Regions from separate parts of the Shinella sp. WSC3-e genome, predicted to be linked through region 2. Evidence: predicted binding sites of a transcription regulator. Region 2 holds the regulator's gene; each other region holds the start of a gene.
What was found. The regulator PhoB, encoded in region 2, activates phosphate uptake and scavenging genes when phosphate is short. The targets are predictions, from matches to a motif close to TGTCATNNANCTGTCAT.

Region 1: a site for PhoB is predicted at 2,196-2,212, ahead of AABF56_RS08735 (UDP-2,3-diacylglucosamine diphosphatase). Genes of this name have one in related genera too.
Region 3: a site for PhoB is predicted at 2,863-2,879, ahead of AABF56_RS07920 (ceramide glucosyltransferase). Genes of this name have one in related genera too.

The regions. Positions count from the first base shown of each region.
Region 1 covers NZ_OZ000530.1:1,724,088-1,728,541, forward strand. The annotation lists gene AABF56_RS08730 (MFS transporter) at 1-1,173, opposite strand, end outside; gene AABF56_RS08735 (UDP-2,3-diacylglucosamine diphosphatase) at 1,281-2,117, opposite strand; gene AABF56_RS08740 (NADP-dependent malic enzyme) at 2,351-4,454, shown strand, end outside.
Region 2 covers NZ_OZ000530.1:4,334,558-4,339,011, forward strand. The annotation lists gene pstA (phosphate ABC transporter permease PstA) at 1-434, shown strand, start outside; gene pstB (phosphate ABC transporter ATP-binding protein PstB) at 448-1,263, shown strand; gene phoU (phosphate signaling complex protein PhoU) at 1,311-2,039, shown strand; gene phoB (phosphate regulon transcriptional regulator PhoB) at 2,059-2,742, shown strand; gene AABF56_RS21260 (GcrA family cell cycle regulator) at 2,889-3,419, opposite strand; gene AABF56_RS21265 (aspartate aminotransferase family protein) at 3,843-4,454, shown strand, end outside.
Region 3 covers NZ_OZ000530.1:1,560,835-1,565,288, reverse strand. The annotation lists gene AABF56_RS07930 (MFS transporter) at 1-915, opposite strand, end outside; gene AABF56_RS07925 (TetR/AcrR family transcriptional regulator) at 1,035-1,625, shown strand; gene AABF56_RS07920 (ceramide glucosyltransferase) at 1,633-2,784, opposite strand; gene AABF56_RS07915 (cysteine hydrolase family protein) at 3,168-3,713, opposite strand; gene AABF56_RS07910 (GlxA family transcriptional regulator) at 3,815-4,454, shown strand, end outside.

The sequences.
Region 1 (4,454 bases), 2.1 Mb from region 2:
GATGCGGCCGGCGACGACCGAGACGAGGCCGGCCGCGGCGACGAAAGACATCAGGTAGAAGCCGTGAACGCCGTACCAGCTGAAGGCATAGCCCGAAACGAAGGTGGCGAGGGCCGTGAAGACGCCGGTATAGAAGAAATAGAGCCCCTGCGCCGCCGCTTCCTGCTCCTCCGCCACGCGCTCCACCAGCCGGCTCTGCGCGCTCATGTGGATGAGCGCATAGGTGAAGGCGTGCAGACATTGCAGCGCGAAATAGCCGGAAAAGGACATCTCCATGGGAAAGAGGATCCAGCGGCCGACCGCCACGGCACAGCCGACCGTCATCATGGACCAGAGATTGAAGCGGCGCCGCAACTGGACGGCGAAGAGGAAGAAGACCACCTCGGCAAAAACGCCGGCGCTCCACAGGATGCCGACGTCCACCCCGCTGAAACCCATCTTCTGCCAGTAGATCGCCGAGAAGGCGAACAGCATGGCATGGCTCGCATTGACGAGCGAGACGCCGATCAGCATGAGCTGCACATCCGCCTGCCGCAGCGTGCTCTTCGTCGGCATGGTGGCGATCGCGGCGATCGGCGACGGGCGGCGCGGCTTGCCGATCCTGGGGGCGATCACCGCGCCGAGCACCGTCAGCACGAAGGCCACCGCCATCGCCGGCAGCACCATGGCGCCCCCGTAGAGCCCGGCAAGCCAGCCGCCGATCATCGTCGCGACGATGAAGGCGAGCGAGCCCCACAGGCGCATCTTGCCGTAATCGAAATTCCAGCGCCGCACGCCCGATAGCATGATCGCCTCGGTGATAGGCACATAGGGCGAATAGACCGCGCCCTGCAGCGTGTAGAGCAGCAGCACCGGCCAGAAGGACCCGGTCGCAAAGAGCGCGAGCGCCGTCGAAAGCGACAGCAGCGCCGACCAGAGCAGCACGATCGAACGCTCGCCGATCCGGTCCGCGATGATGCCGGCCACCGGCGCGGTGAAGACGCGCACGAACATCGGCACGGCAAGGACGACGCCGATCTGGAAGTCGCTCATCGACAGCGTTTCCAGCCAGACCGGGAAGAACGGCAGCGCAATGCCGTTGACCATCATCGGCGCGCAGAAGACGAGAGCGATGCGCGCGGCGAAGAACGGCGGCGCGCCGGCGGTCACGGTAAACCCGGAAGGGGCATTCATTGGCGGGGAACCTGCGTTGGAACGCCCCGGCTCTAGCATGCCGACGTACGTACGCCAATGCGCTATTTCTGCCCGCGGGCCGGAAGGCCGAACAGGTGAAAGCCGGCTTACGCCGCCTCCGGCTCCCGGGTTTCGATCGCCAGCATCCGGCGCGAGACCGGAACCACCTCGGCAGGGCTCGATGCGAGCATCTGCCAGGTGATCAGCTCCATCTCGCCGTCGTGATGCTCGGCGATCGCCGTGCAGCTCTCCACCCAGTCGCCGCTGTTGATGTAGCGGATGCCGTCGATCTCGGTGATGACGGCGTGGTGGATGTGGCCGCAGATCACGCCGTCGGCATCGTGGCGCCGCGCCTCCTCGACGACCACCTTCTGGAACTCGCCGATGAAGTTCACCGCCGTCTTCACCTGCTGCTTGGCCCAGGAGGAGAAGGACCAGTACGGCAGGCCGAGCCGGCGGCGGATGGCGGCGAAGACGACGTTGATGGCGATGGCCGCGTCATAGGCCCAGTCGCCGAGATAGGCGACGACGCGGGCATGGCGCACGACGACGTCGAACTCGTCGCCATGCAGCACGAGGTAGCGCTTGCCGTCGGCAGCCTCGTGGATGATGCGGTCAGCCACTTCCACGCCGCCGAAATGGGTGCCCGGGAAGTCGCGCAGGAACTCGTCGTGGTTGCCGGGAATGTAGATGACGCGCGTGCCCTTGCGCGCCTTGCGCAGAAGCTTCTGCGTGACGTCGTTGAAGGCCTGCGGCCAGTACCAGTTGCGCTTCAGGCGCCAGCCGTCGACGATGTCGCCGACGAGCACGATCGTCTCGGCTTCGTGATGCCGCAGGAAGTCGATCAGGAAGTCCGCCTTGGCCGCCTTCGATCCCAGATGCACGTCCGAGATGAACAGCGTGCGGAAATGGCGGACATTCGGGTCGGCGAGGGTCGCGGTCATGCGTCTGTCTCCGGGTGGCCGGCCGCCGCGGTGGTCGTCGTAAGGGGCGGCTTTCACCCCGTTGAAAACCAGACTCCTGTTTCAGATTGATGACACACCTATGCCTTTTTCGATGGCAAATAGGCATTGCACAGACCGCTGATTGCGGCTTTATGGAAGACTCGGAAAACCACGTCGCGGCGGTTTCGTGCAAAGAAGGGCCGCAACAAAAACAGCATATGGCAGGGAGCATCATGAGCACGGGTGACAAATCGCGGACGCAGGACGGTCCGGCAAGCGGCGACATCGACCAGCAGGCCCTCTTCTTCCACCGTCACCCCCGCCCCGGCAAGCTCGAGATCAACCCGACCAAGCCGCTCGGCAACCAGCGCGACCTGGCGCTCGCCTATTCGCCCGGCGTCGCCGCGCCCTGCCTCGCCATCCGCGACGACGCCAACACGGCCGCCGACTACACGGCGCGCGCCAACCTCGTCGCCGTCGTCTCCAACGGCACGGCCGTGCTCGGCCTCGGCAATATCGGCCCGCTCGCCTCCAAGCCCGTGATGGAAGGCAAGGCGGTGCTCTTCAAGAAGTTCGCCGGCATCGACGTCTTCGACATCGAGATCGACGCCCCGACCGTGGACGAGATGGTCAACGTCGTCTCCGCGCCGGAGCCGACCTTCGGCGGCATCAACCTGGAAGACATCAAGGCGCCGGAATGTTTCGAGGTGGAGCGCCAGCTGCGCGAGAAGATGGACATCCCCGTCTTCCACGACGACCAGCACGGCACGGCGATCATCGTCGCCGCCGCGGTCCTCAACGGCCTGGAGCTCGCCGGCAAGGCGCTTTCCGACGCCAAGATCGTCGCCTCGGGCGCGGGCGCGGCCGCGCTTGCCTGTCTCAACCAGCTCGTCTCGCTCGGCGCGAAGGTCGAGAACATCTGGGTGCACGACATCGAGGGCCTCGTCTACAAGGGCCGCGAGGCCCTGATGGACCAGTGGAAGAGCGTCTATGCGCAGGAGACCGACAAGCGCCAGCTCTCCGAGACCATCGACGGTGCGGACGTCTTCCTCGGCCTGTCGGCCGCCGGCGTTTTGAAGCCGGAGCTGCTCGCCCGCATGGCGGAGAAGCCGCTGATCATGGCGCTCGCCAACCCGACGCCGGAAATCATGCCCGAGGAGGCGCGCGCCGCCCGCCCGGACGCGATGATCTGCACCGGCCGCTCCGACTTCCCCAATCAGGTCAACAACGTCCTCTGCTTCCCCTACATCTTCCGCGGCGCGCTCGATTGCGGCGCGCGCACGATCAACGAGGAGATGAAGATGGCCGCCGTGCGCGCCATCGCCTCCCTCGCCCGCGAGGAAGTGTCCGACGTCGCCGCCCGCGCCTATTCCGGCGATACGCCGAGCTTCGGCCCGAACTACCTCATCCCCTCGCCCTTCGACCAGCGCCTCATCCTGCGCATTGCGCCGGCCGTCGCGCGCGCGGCGGCCGAAACCGGCGTGGCGATGCGCCCGATCACCGATTTCGACGCCTATCTCGACCAGCTCAACCGCTTCGTCTGGCGTTCGGGCTTCATCATGAAGCCGATCTTCGCCGCCGCGAAGAACGCTGCCCGCAAGCGCGTGATCTTCGCCGAAGGCGAGGACGAGCGCGTGCTGCGTGCCGCCCAGGTGCTGCTGGAGGAGGACATCGCCAAGCCGATCCTCATCGGCCGCCCGCAGATCATCGAGACGCGTCTCAAGCGCTACGGCCTGCGCATCCGCCCGCAGACCGACTTCGAGGTCGTGAACCCCGAGGACGATCCGCGCTACCGCGACTATGTCGACGACTATTTCCGCATCGTCGGCCGCCGCGGCGTCATCCCGGAAGCCGCGCGCACCATCGTGCGCACCAACCAGACGGTCATCGGCGCGCTGGCCCTCAAGCGTGGCGAGGCCGATGCGCTGATCTGCGGCGTCGAGGGGCGTTATGCCAAGCACCTGCGCGACGTCAGCCAGATCATCGGCAAGAAGGAGGGCGTGCTCGACTTCTCCGGGCTCAGCCTGCTGATCTCGCAGCGCGGCGCCACCTTCTTCACCGACACCTATGTCACCTTCGACCCGACGGCCGAGGAAGTGGCGCAGATGACGGTGATGGCCGCGCAGGAGATCCGCCGCTTCGGCATCACGCCGCGCGCCGCCCTCGTCTCCCATTCGAACTTCGGCTCGCGCGATTCCGACAGCGCCTTCAAGATGCGCCGCGCCATGGAGATGGTGCACGAGATGGACCCGACGCTCGAGGCGGACGGCGAGATGCACGGCGACGCCGCGATCTCCGAGGCCCTGCGCCAGCGCGTCATGCCGAATTCGACGCTGT
Region 2 (4,454 bases):
GCGGCCTGGTGCTGACCCTCATGACGCTGCCGACGATCATCATCGCGACCCGCGCCGCGCTGAAGGCCGTACCGCCGTCGATCCGCTCGGCGGCCCTCGGCCTCGGCGCCTCGAAGATGCAGACCGTGTTCCACCATGTGCTGCCGCTCGCCATGCCGGGCATCCTGACGGGCACGATCATCGGCCTTGCCCACGCGCTCGGCGAAACCGCACCGCTGCTGCTCATCGGCATGGTCGCCTTCGTCGCCGATGTGCCGGCAACGCCGATGGATCCGGCGACGGCCCTTCCGGTGCAGATCTACATGTGGGCAAACGAGGCGGAGCGCGCCTTCGTGGAGCGCACGTCCGGGGCCATCATCGTGCTCCTCATCTTCCTCATCCTCATGAATGTTGGCGCTATCCTGTTGCGCCGCCGTTTCGAACGGCGCTGGTAGAAGGACCGGTCTTATGAACATGATGTCAGAAGCAGCAGTCGAGAAAGCGCTGGACAAGAAAATGAACGACATTTCCTACAAGATGATCGGCAAGGACGTCTCGGTCTATTACGGCGACAAGCGCGCCCTCTACGACGTCAACCTGAACGTCCGCGAGTATACCGTGACCGCCCTCATCGGCCCGTCGGGCTGCGGCAAGTCGACCTTCCTGCGCACGCTGAACCGCATGAACGACACGATCGACGGCTGCCGCGTCACCGGCCGCATCACGCTCGACACGGACGATATCTACGATCCGGCGATCGACGTCGTGGAACTGCGCGCCCGCGTCGGCATGGTCTTCCAGAAGCCGAATCCCTTCCCGAAGTCGATCTACGAGAACGTCGCCTACGGGCCGCGCATCCATGGCCTTGCCAAGTCGAAGGCAGACCTCGACGCCATCGTCGAGCGGAGCCTGCAGAAGGCTGGCCTGTGGAACGAGGTGAAGGACCGCCTGCAAGAGGGCGGCACCGGCCTCTCCGGCGGCCAGCAGCAGCGCCTGTGCATCGCCAGAGCCGTCGCCGTCAGCCCCGAAGTCATCCTGATGGACGAGCCCTGCTCGGCGCTCGATCCGATCGCGACCGCCAAGGTCGAGGAGCTGATCCACGAGCTGCGCGCCAACTTCACCATCGTCATCGTGACGCACTCGATGCAGCAGGCGGCCCGCGTCTCGCAGCGCACCGCCATGTTCCACCTCGGCAACCTCGTCGAGGAGAACGACACCGACAAGATGTTCACCAATCCGGATGACCAGCGCACGCAGGACTACATCATGGGCCGCTTCGGCTGACGGCTGACGCTGAACCCCTGAACCCCGAGTGCATTAAGGACAAAGCCATGTCATCGAGCCATATCGTCTCCATCTACGACGAAGAACTGAAATACCTTTCCCGCCGCATCTCCGAAATGGGCGGCACGGCCGAGCAGATGGTGGCCGATTCCGTCCGAGCGCTCGTCACGACGGATGCCGCGCTGGCCCAGAAGGTCATCTCCGAGGACGTCATCCTCGACACCGCCGAACGCCAGATCAACGACAAGGCGATCGTCACCATCGCCAAGCGCCAGCCGATGGCGGCGGACCTGCGCGAGATCATGGGGGCGATCCGCATCGCCGCCGAGCTGGAGCGCGTCGGCGACCTCGGCAAGAACACCGCCAAGCGCGTCATCGCCGTCCAGAGCTCCGGCATGCCGCGCAAGCTGGCCCGCGGCCTCGAGCACCTCGCCGAGCTCGCGCTGATGCAGCTCAAGGAAGTGCTCGACGTCTACGCCACCCGCTCGATCGAGAAGGCCAAGGCCATCCGCGAGCGCGACGACGAGATCGATGCGATCTATACCTCGTTGTTCCGCGAGCTCCTCACCTACATGATGGAAGACCCGCGCAACATCACGCCCTGCACGCATCTCCTGTTCTGCGCCAAGAACATCGAGCGCATCGGCGACCATGCGACCAACATCGCCGAAACCATCTACTACATGGCGACCGGCTCGCAGCCGGAGGGCGAGCGTCCTAAGGACGATACCTCGACCTCCGTCGTCGCGGCCGGCGTCGCCGACGCGTCCGAGTAAAGAGAGCAGGATTCGCTTCATGGTGCCCAGAATTGCCGTCGTGGAAGACGAGGAGGCTCTCAGCGTCCTCCTGCGTTACAATCTGGAAGCGGAAGGTTTCGAGGTCGATACGATCCTCTCCGGTGACGAGGCCGAGATGCGCTTGCAGGAGCGCATGCCGGACCTCCTCATCCTCGACTGGATGCTGCCCGGCGTCTCCGGCATCGAACTGTGCCGGCGCCTGCGCCAGCGTCCGGAAACCGAGCGCCTGCCGATCATCATGCTGACGGCGCGCGGCGAGGAGAGCGAGCGCGTGCGCGGCCTTGCCACCGGCGCGGACGACTATGTGGTCAAGCCCTTCTCGACGCCGGAACTCGTCGCCCGCGTGCGGGCGATGCTGCGCCGGGCCAAGCCCGAGGTTGTCTCGACGGTGCTGCGTTGCGGCGACATCGAGCTCGACCGCGAGACACACCGCGTCCACCGCCGCACCCGCGAGGTCCGCCTCGGCCCGACGGAGTTCCGTCTCCTGGAATTCCTGATGACCTCGCCCGGCCGCGTCTTCTCGCGCTCGCAGCTTCTCGATGGCGTCTGGGGCCACGACATCTATGTCGACGAACGCACCGTCGACGTGCATGTGGGGCGCCTGCGCAAGGCGCTCAACTTCGCCAACATGCAGGACGTCATCCGCACCGTGCGCGGCGCGGGCTATTCGCTGGAGGCCTGAGCGAACGGGATTCCTCCCAAGGACGGAAATGGGCCCTCAGGGGCCTGTTTGCGTTTGTGCGGGGCCGGCGGATGAGGGGCTATCCTGCGCCGCAAACGAAAACGGACCCTTTCGGGCCCGCATCGCATGTCCTGCCGTGGGAAACGTTACCGCATCCGCCGGCGCTCGGCCGAGGGCTGGTAGGCGAGGCGCTGGTGGTAGGTGCAGTAGGGCGAGTTGTCCGGGGACTCGTTGCCGCAGAAGTGGAAGTCGTCGTTGAGCGGGTCGCCGATCGGCCATTTGCAGGTGCGTTCGGTGAGCTGGGTCAGCTCCAGCCGGCGCGACATCGGCACGACCACGTTGTTGCCGTTGGCCGGAACCGGGAGCTGCTCGGCCTGCGTCTCGAAATCGATCTCTTCCTTGGGGATGGTGTTGCCGGCCGGGCGGGCGACGGCACGGGTGGTGACCGGACGGGCCGCGAAGTTCGACGGGCGCGGCGTCGCCGGGGCCGGGCGCTTCGGGCGTGCCGCGGCCTGCGTGCCGCCGGCCTTGGCGCGGCCGGGCAGGTTCAGCCGGTGCACCTTGCCGATGACTGCGTTGCGGCTGACGCCGCCGAGCTGCGCCGCGATCTGGCTCGCGCTCAAGCCCTCGCTCCAGAGTTTCTTGAGTTTCTCGACGCGCTCGTCTGTCCAGTTCATGTTTTCGTCTCCGCTCGGCGCCCAGGATGCGGGAATCCCTCGTCGTGTTCCGGACGGGTCCGGAACCTGAACGCCCTAACTCTTTTGGTGACTAGTTCCGCCGCATGCAGTCTAGTAATTGGTCTTTAACCTAGAGACCGGTGGACTCTGTGACAAGAGTCGCCGGAATCCGGGCGAATCGATTTCGGAGTTTTCCCCAACTTGCTGGTCGGGTGTGACTCGATAGAGACACCTTCCGTGCGTGCCGCGAATCCTCACCTTGCGGGATGTTCAGCGCCATTTCGGGCGCGATTTTGTTGACATCCCAATGGGAAATGCCGATAGTGCGGCATGCCGCCGAAAGGCGGCTTTTGGTTTTTCTGAAGCCCGGAAAAGTCAAGCCGCATTCCTGTTTTTCCGCATCTCTTTTCGGAGGATCCGTGCATGGCCGATGTCGCGCCGCTCTATGAAACCTATATGCGTGCGCCGCTCAGGTTCACGCGCGGGGAGGGCGTGTGGCTGATCACCGAGGATGGCGAGCGATATCTCGATTTTGCCGCCGGCGTCGCCGTCAATTCGCTGGGCCATGCACATCCCCATCTCGTCGCCGCGCTGAAGGACCAGGCCGACAAGGTCTGGCACCTGTCGAACCTCTACGAGGTTCCGGGCCAGGAAAGCCTTGGCCGCCGGCTGACGGAGGCAACCTTCGCCGACAAGGTGTTCTTCACCAATTCGGGCGCCGAGGCGCTGGAATGTGCGATCAAGACGGCGCGGCGCTACCATTTCGCCAAGGGCCATGCCGGCAAGTACCACATCATCACCTTCGAAGGCGCCTTCCACGGCCGCACGATCGCGACGATCGCCGCCGGCGGTCAGGAGAAGTATATCGAGGGCTTCGGCCCCAAGGCGCCGGGCTTCCTCAAGGTTCCCTTCGGCGATATCGCGGCCGTCAAGGATGCGATCACCGAGGAAACGGCGGGCATCCTGATCGAGCCGGTGCAGGGCGAGGGCGGGCTGCGCCCGGTGTCGAAGGAGTTCATGCAGGAGCTGCGCCAG
Region 3 (4,454 bases), 2.0 Mb from region 2:
GAAGGCCAGCAGCGGCACCGTGCCGGCGAAGGGCAGCGGCAGGGCGGTGAGCGCCAGCACGGCGACGGCGATCATCAGCTGCTTCTGCAGCGCCATCCTCGGGTTCAGCGCGCCGAGGACGAGGCCGACGACGAAGGAGCCGATGGCATAGACGCCGATGACGAGGCTGGCGGCGTTCGGCTGGCCGAGGTCCTTGGTGATCGCCACGGCCGAGACCTCGGCGGTCGCGAAGGTGGCGCCGACGAAGACGAGGGCGAGCGTGATGATCTGGACGGGGCGCAGGCGGATCGCCGATTTCTGCGGCGCGCTGCCGGCGACATGCTGCACGGCCGGCTCCGTCGCGCGCTGCAGCACGAAGGCGAGCGTGCCGACGGCGAGGAAGGCGGTGCTGACCAGCATGCCGGCCTCCGGGAAGAGCGCGACGGCAAGGCCGACCGAGAGCGAGGCGCCGGCGATGTAGACCAGCTCGTCGGCGGCCGATTCGAAGGCGAAGGCCGTGTTGAGCTCGGGCCTGTCGCGAAAAATCTCCGTCCAGCGGGCGCGCAGCATGGCGGGCATGGAGGGCATGGCGGCAGCGAGGAAGGCGGAGGCGAAGAGCGTCCAGGCCGGCCAGCCCTGGTGGGTGGCGGTTATCAGCGCCAGGAAGGCGAGGACGGAGACGATCGTGGCGGGCGTCAGCACCGCGGCCTGGCCGAAGCGGTCGACGAGGCGGGAGACCTGCGGGGCGATGAGCGCATTGGTGAGCGCGAAGGTGGCGGAGACCGCGCCGGCGAGCCAGTATTCGCCGTGGGTCTGCGAGAGCATGGCGACGATGCCGATCGGCGCCATGGCGATGGGAAGGCGGGCGAGGAAGCCGGCGGCGGAGAACGACTTCGTTCCCGGCACGCTGAAAATTTCCTTGTAGGGGTTGGACATGGCCTGCTCCTGGAAAGGGACGGGTTCGATAATTACATACGCGGCGTATGTTGAAGAGATAGTTGCATACGTGGCGTATGTCAAATAAAATACGCGGCGTATGTGAATGAGGAGACGCCATGCGCAAGCCGCGTGAGGAAATGATCGCCGAAACACGGGCCAAGCTGATCGCCGCCGGACGGCAGGCCTTCGGCACGGTGGGCTATGCCGCCGCCTCGATGGACGATTTCACCGCCGGGGCCGGGCTGACGCGCGGCGCGCTCTACCACCATTTCGGCGACAAGAAGGGGCTGCTCCAGGCGGTGATCCAGCAGATTGACGCGGAAATGACCCTGCGGCTCAACCGGATCTCGGCCGCGGCGCCCGACCGCTGGCAGGGTTTTGTCGCGGAATGCGTCGCCTATATCGAGATGGCGCTGGAGCCGGAGATCCAGCGCATCATGTTCCGCGACGGGCCGGCCGTGCTCGGCGACGTCTCGCAATGGCCGACCAACAATGGCTGCATCGCCGCCCTCAGCCGCAGCATCGAGCAGCTGAAGGCCGATGGCGTGATGGGGGACATCGACACGGAGGCGGCGGCCCGGCTGATCAACGGGGCGAGCAGCCATGCCGCCCTGTGGATCGCCAAGTCCGACGATCCGGAGGAGACCTCCAGGCGGGCGGTCAAGGGGTTCCGGACGCTGCTGGAGGGGCTGCGCGTCAAGGGCTGAGGGCCGCCTACGGCCCTGCCGGCGCTTCCTTCAATTCGCAGGCATTCGTGCCTATCGTCATCGTGTTGCCGCGCCAGTCGATGGCGCCGCCGATCCAGGCGCGCAGCCAGATGGCCGGCATCATGGCGTCCCGCACCATCATCGCCGGCACGGACCACAGGGAAAGCCGCCAGCCCTTGGCAAGCGCAAGGGCGGCTTCCGGCAGGTAGAGGCCGGCGAGCACGAGCAGCACGGCGGGCAGGACCGGCGCAACGCCGAGGAGCACCGCGGCGAGCGCGAGAAGCAGCGGCGGGACGGCGCCGAGCAGGATTTCCGGGCTGAAGAAGGCGGGGAAGGTGACGCGGCGCAGGCGCGACCAGCGGCACTGGCGCGACCAGACCTCCTGCCCGGTGCGCCGCCCCAGCGGCTGCTCGAAGGGCGAGGAGACGAGGTGCACCTTGAGGCCGAGCCGGCTGACGAGCTTGGTGGAGGCGGCGTCCTCGGCGATCTCGGCGTTCAGCGCCTGGATGCCGCCATTGGCATCGAGCATCGGCTTGTACCAGAGCATGCTCTTGCCCTGCGCGAAACCGAGGCCGAGCGCCTCGCCGGCATATTGCCAGCGGGCCTGCTGGGTGTTGAGGAACATGCATTCCACCTCCGCCCAGAAGCCGTCCGGCCGCGAGCCGAGCGGCGTCGAGCAGACGAGGCCCGAATCGCTGCGCCAGCCGCCCATCAGGTGCCGGATATAATCGGGCGGCATCAGGACGTTCGAATCGGCAAGGATCACCCAGTCGTGCCGCGCCGCCTGCCAGCCCTTGACGCAATTGTTGAGCTTCGGATTGGCGCTGATGCGATCATCGCCGACAAGGATGCGCGCGGCGACATGCGGATGGGCGGCGGCCGCCGCCTCGATCAGCGGCACGATGGGATCGCCCGCATGGGCGACGCAGAAGAGCAGCTCGTAGTCCGGCCAGGTGAGGCGGAAGGCGCGCTCCAGCGTCTCCGCGGAGAAATTCTCGATGCCGCGCACGGGAATGACGATGGAGACGGGCGGTCTCTCCTCGATCTCGGGCGGCGCCGCGCCCGTCGGCTTCAGCCGCTTACCGGCGATGAGGATGCTGAGGAGGTTGGTGGCGACGAGGGCGCCCGAGGCAAGGGCCAGGGCCTGAGCCGTATCCATTCACGCGTACTCCGCTGGGCGCCGGATCACGATGCGGCCGCCGGGGTGCATTCACGCGCGAAGAGACACCATCGTCCCATGACAGGGGAATGACGGGCGGCGCGACGGGCTTTGGCGGGGGTGTCCGCGCTCCACAGACCGCGCCTGCCAGGGCCGGGCCATATGCGGCATCGTCTTCTTCCCTTCTCCCCCTGGGGAGAAGGTGGCCCGAAGGGTCGGATGAGGGGGCGATACGGACGAATCCTTTGCTTTTCTTGCCTTCGCCATCCCCCTCATCCGCCTGCCGGCACCTTCTCCCCGCGGGGGAGAAGGGGATGTGGCGACGGTTTCCTTGCCTGTGCGATAGCCCTTGCGCCCGGGGCAGGGACGGCCGTTGCCGGGGATTATGACAGGAAATCGGCGGTCGTGGTGACCTTGCCGTAGCCGAATTCCAGCGCCGACATGATGGTGGCGTGGACCTGGGCGGCCGGGACGAGCGAATCACCGAAGGCCTTGTCGCGCGTGGCGCAGGCGTCGTGCACGACGGTGAGGTTGTAGCCGAGGTCGGCGGCGGCGCGCGCCGTCGCGTCGATGCAGACGTCGCTCATCGCGCCGACGACCACCACGTCCTCGATGCCGCCGTCCCGCAGCGTCTCGTCGAGCGCCGTCCCGCGGAAGGAATTCGGATGGTTCTTGACGATGACCGTGTCGTCTTCGCGCGGCGTGACGGCCGGGATCGGCTCGATGCCCTCCGTGCCCGGGGCGAAGAGCGGCGAGGCGGCTTCCTTCGCGACGTGGTGGACATGGATGATCCGGTCGCCCCTGCCGCGCCCGGCCTCGACGATACGCGCGGCATTGGCGGCGGCGGCATCGATGCCCGCCAGCGCGAAGCTGCCGGAGGAAAGATAGTCCTTCTGGAGGTCGACGATGATGATGGCGCGCTTGCTCATGGCGGTTCCTTCTTGCAGGCGATGGACGATGTGGACATTCTGCCCCCGGCCTGCCATCTCTCGCCATTGGCGGGACCGACATAATCCGGGGTGAAAGTGACATGGCGCGTGCAGCCGAGATCGGACTGGTTCTCTATCCCGGCGTGCAGATGGCCGCCGTGCTCGGCATGACCGATCTCTTCCGGTCGGCGATGGAACTCGGCCGGAAGAAGGGGCGGGCAGGGCCTCTCCTCACCGTCAGCCACTGGCGGCTGGAGGACGGCGTGCCGGTGCGGGTGGACGCGGAGGGCGACGCGGCGTCGCGTCCCTGCGTGCTCGTCCTGCCGCCGGCGCTCGGCGATCCGATCCGGCGCGAGGAGGCGGCGCCCTTTGCCGCCTGGCTGCGCGAATGCCATGCGGGCGGCATCCAGCTCGCCTCGATCTGCGCCGGCGCCTTCCTCCTGGGCGAGACGGGGCTTCTCGCCGGCCGCACGATCACCACCAACTGGGTGATCGCCGAGACGTTCGAACGGCGGTTTCCCGACGTCACCGTCGATACCGACCGGCTGCTCGCCGACGACGGCGACATCGTGACGGCCGGCGGCGTGATGGCCTGGGTCGATCTCGGGCTGAAGCTCATCGACCGCTTCCTCGGGCCGACGATCATGCTGGAGATCGCCCGGCAGTTCGTCATCGATCCGCCGGGCCGCGAGCAGCGCTATTACAGCACCTTCTCGCCGCGCCTCCTGCATGGCGATGCGG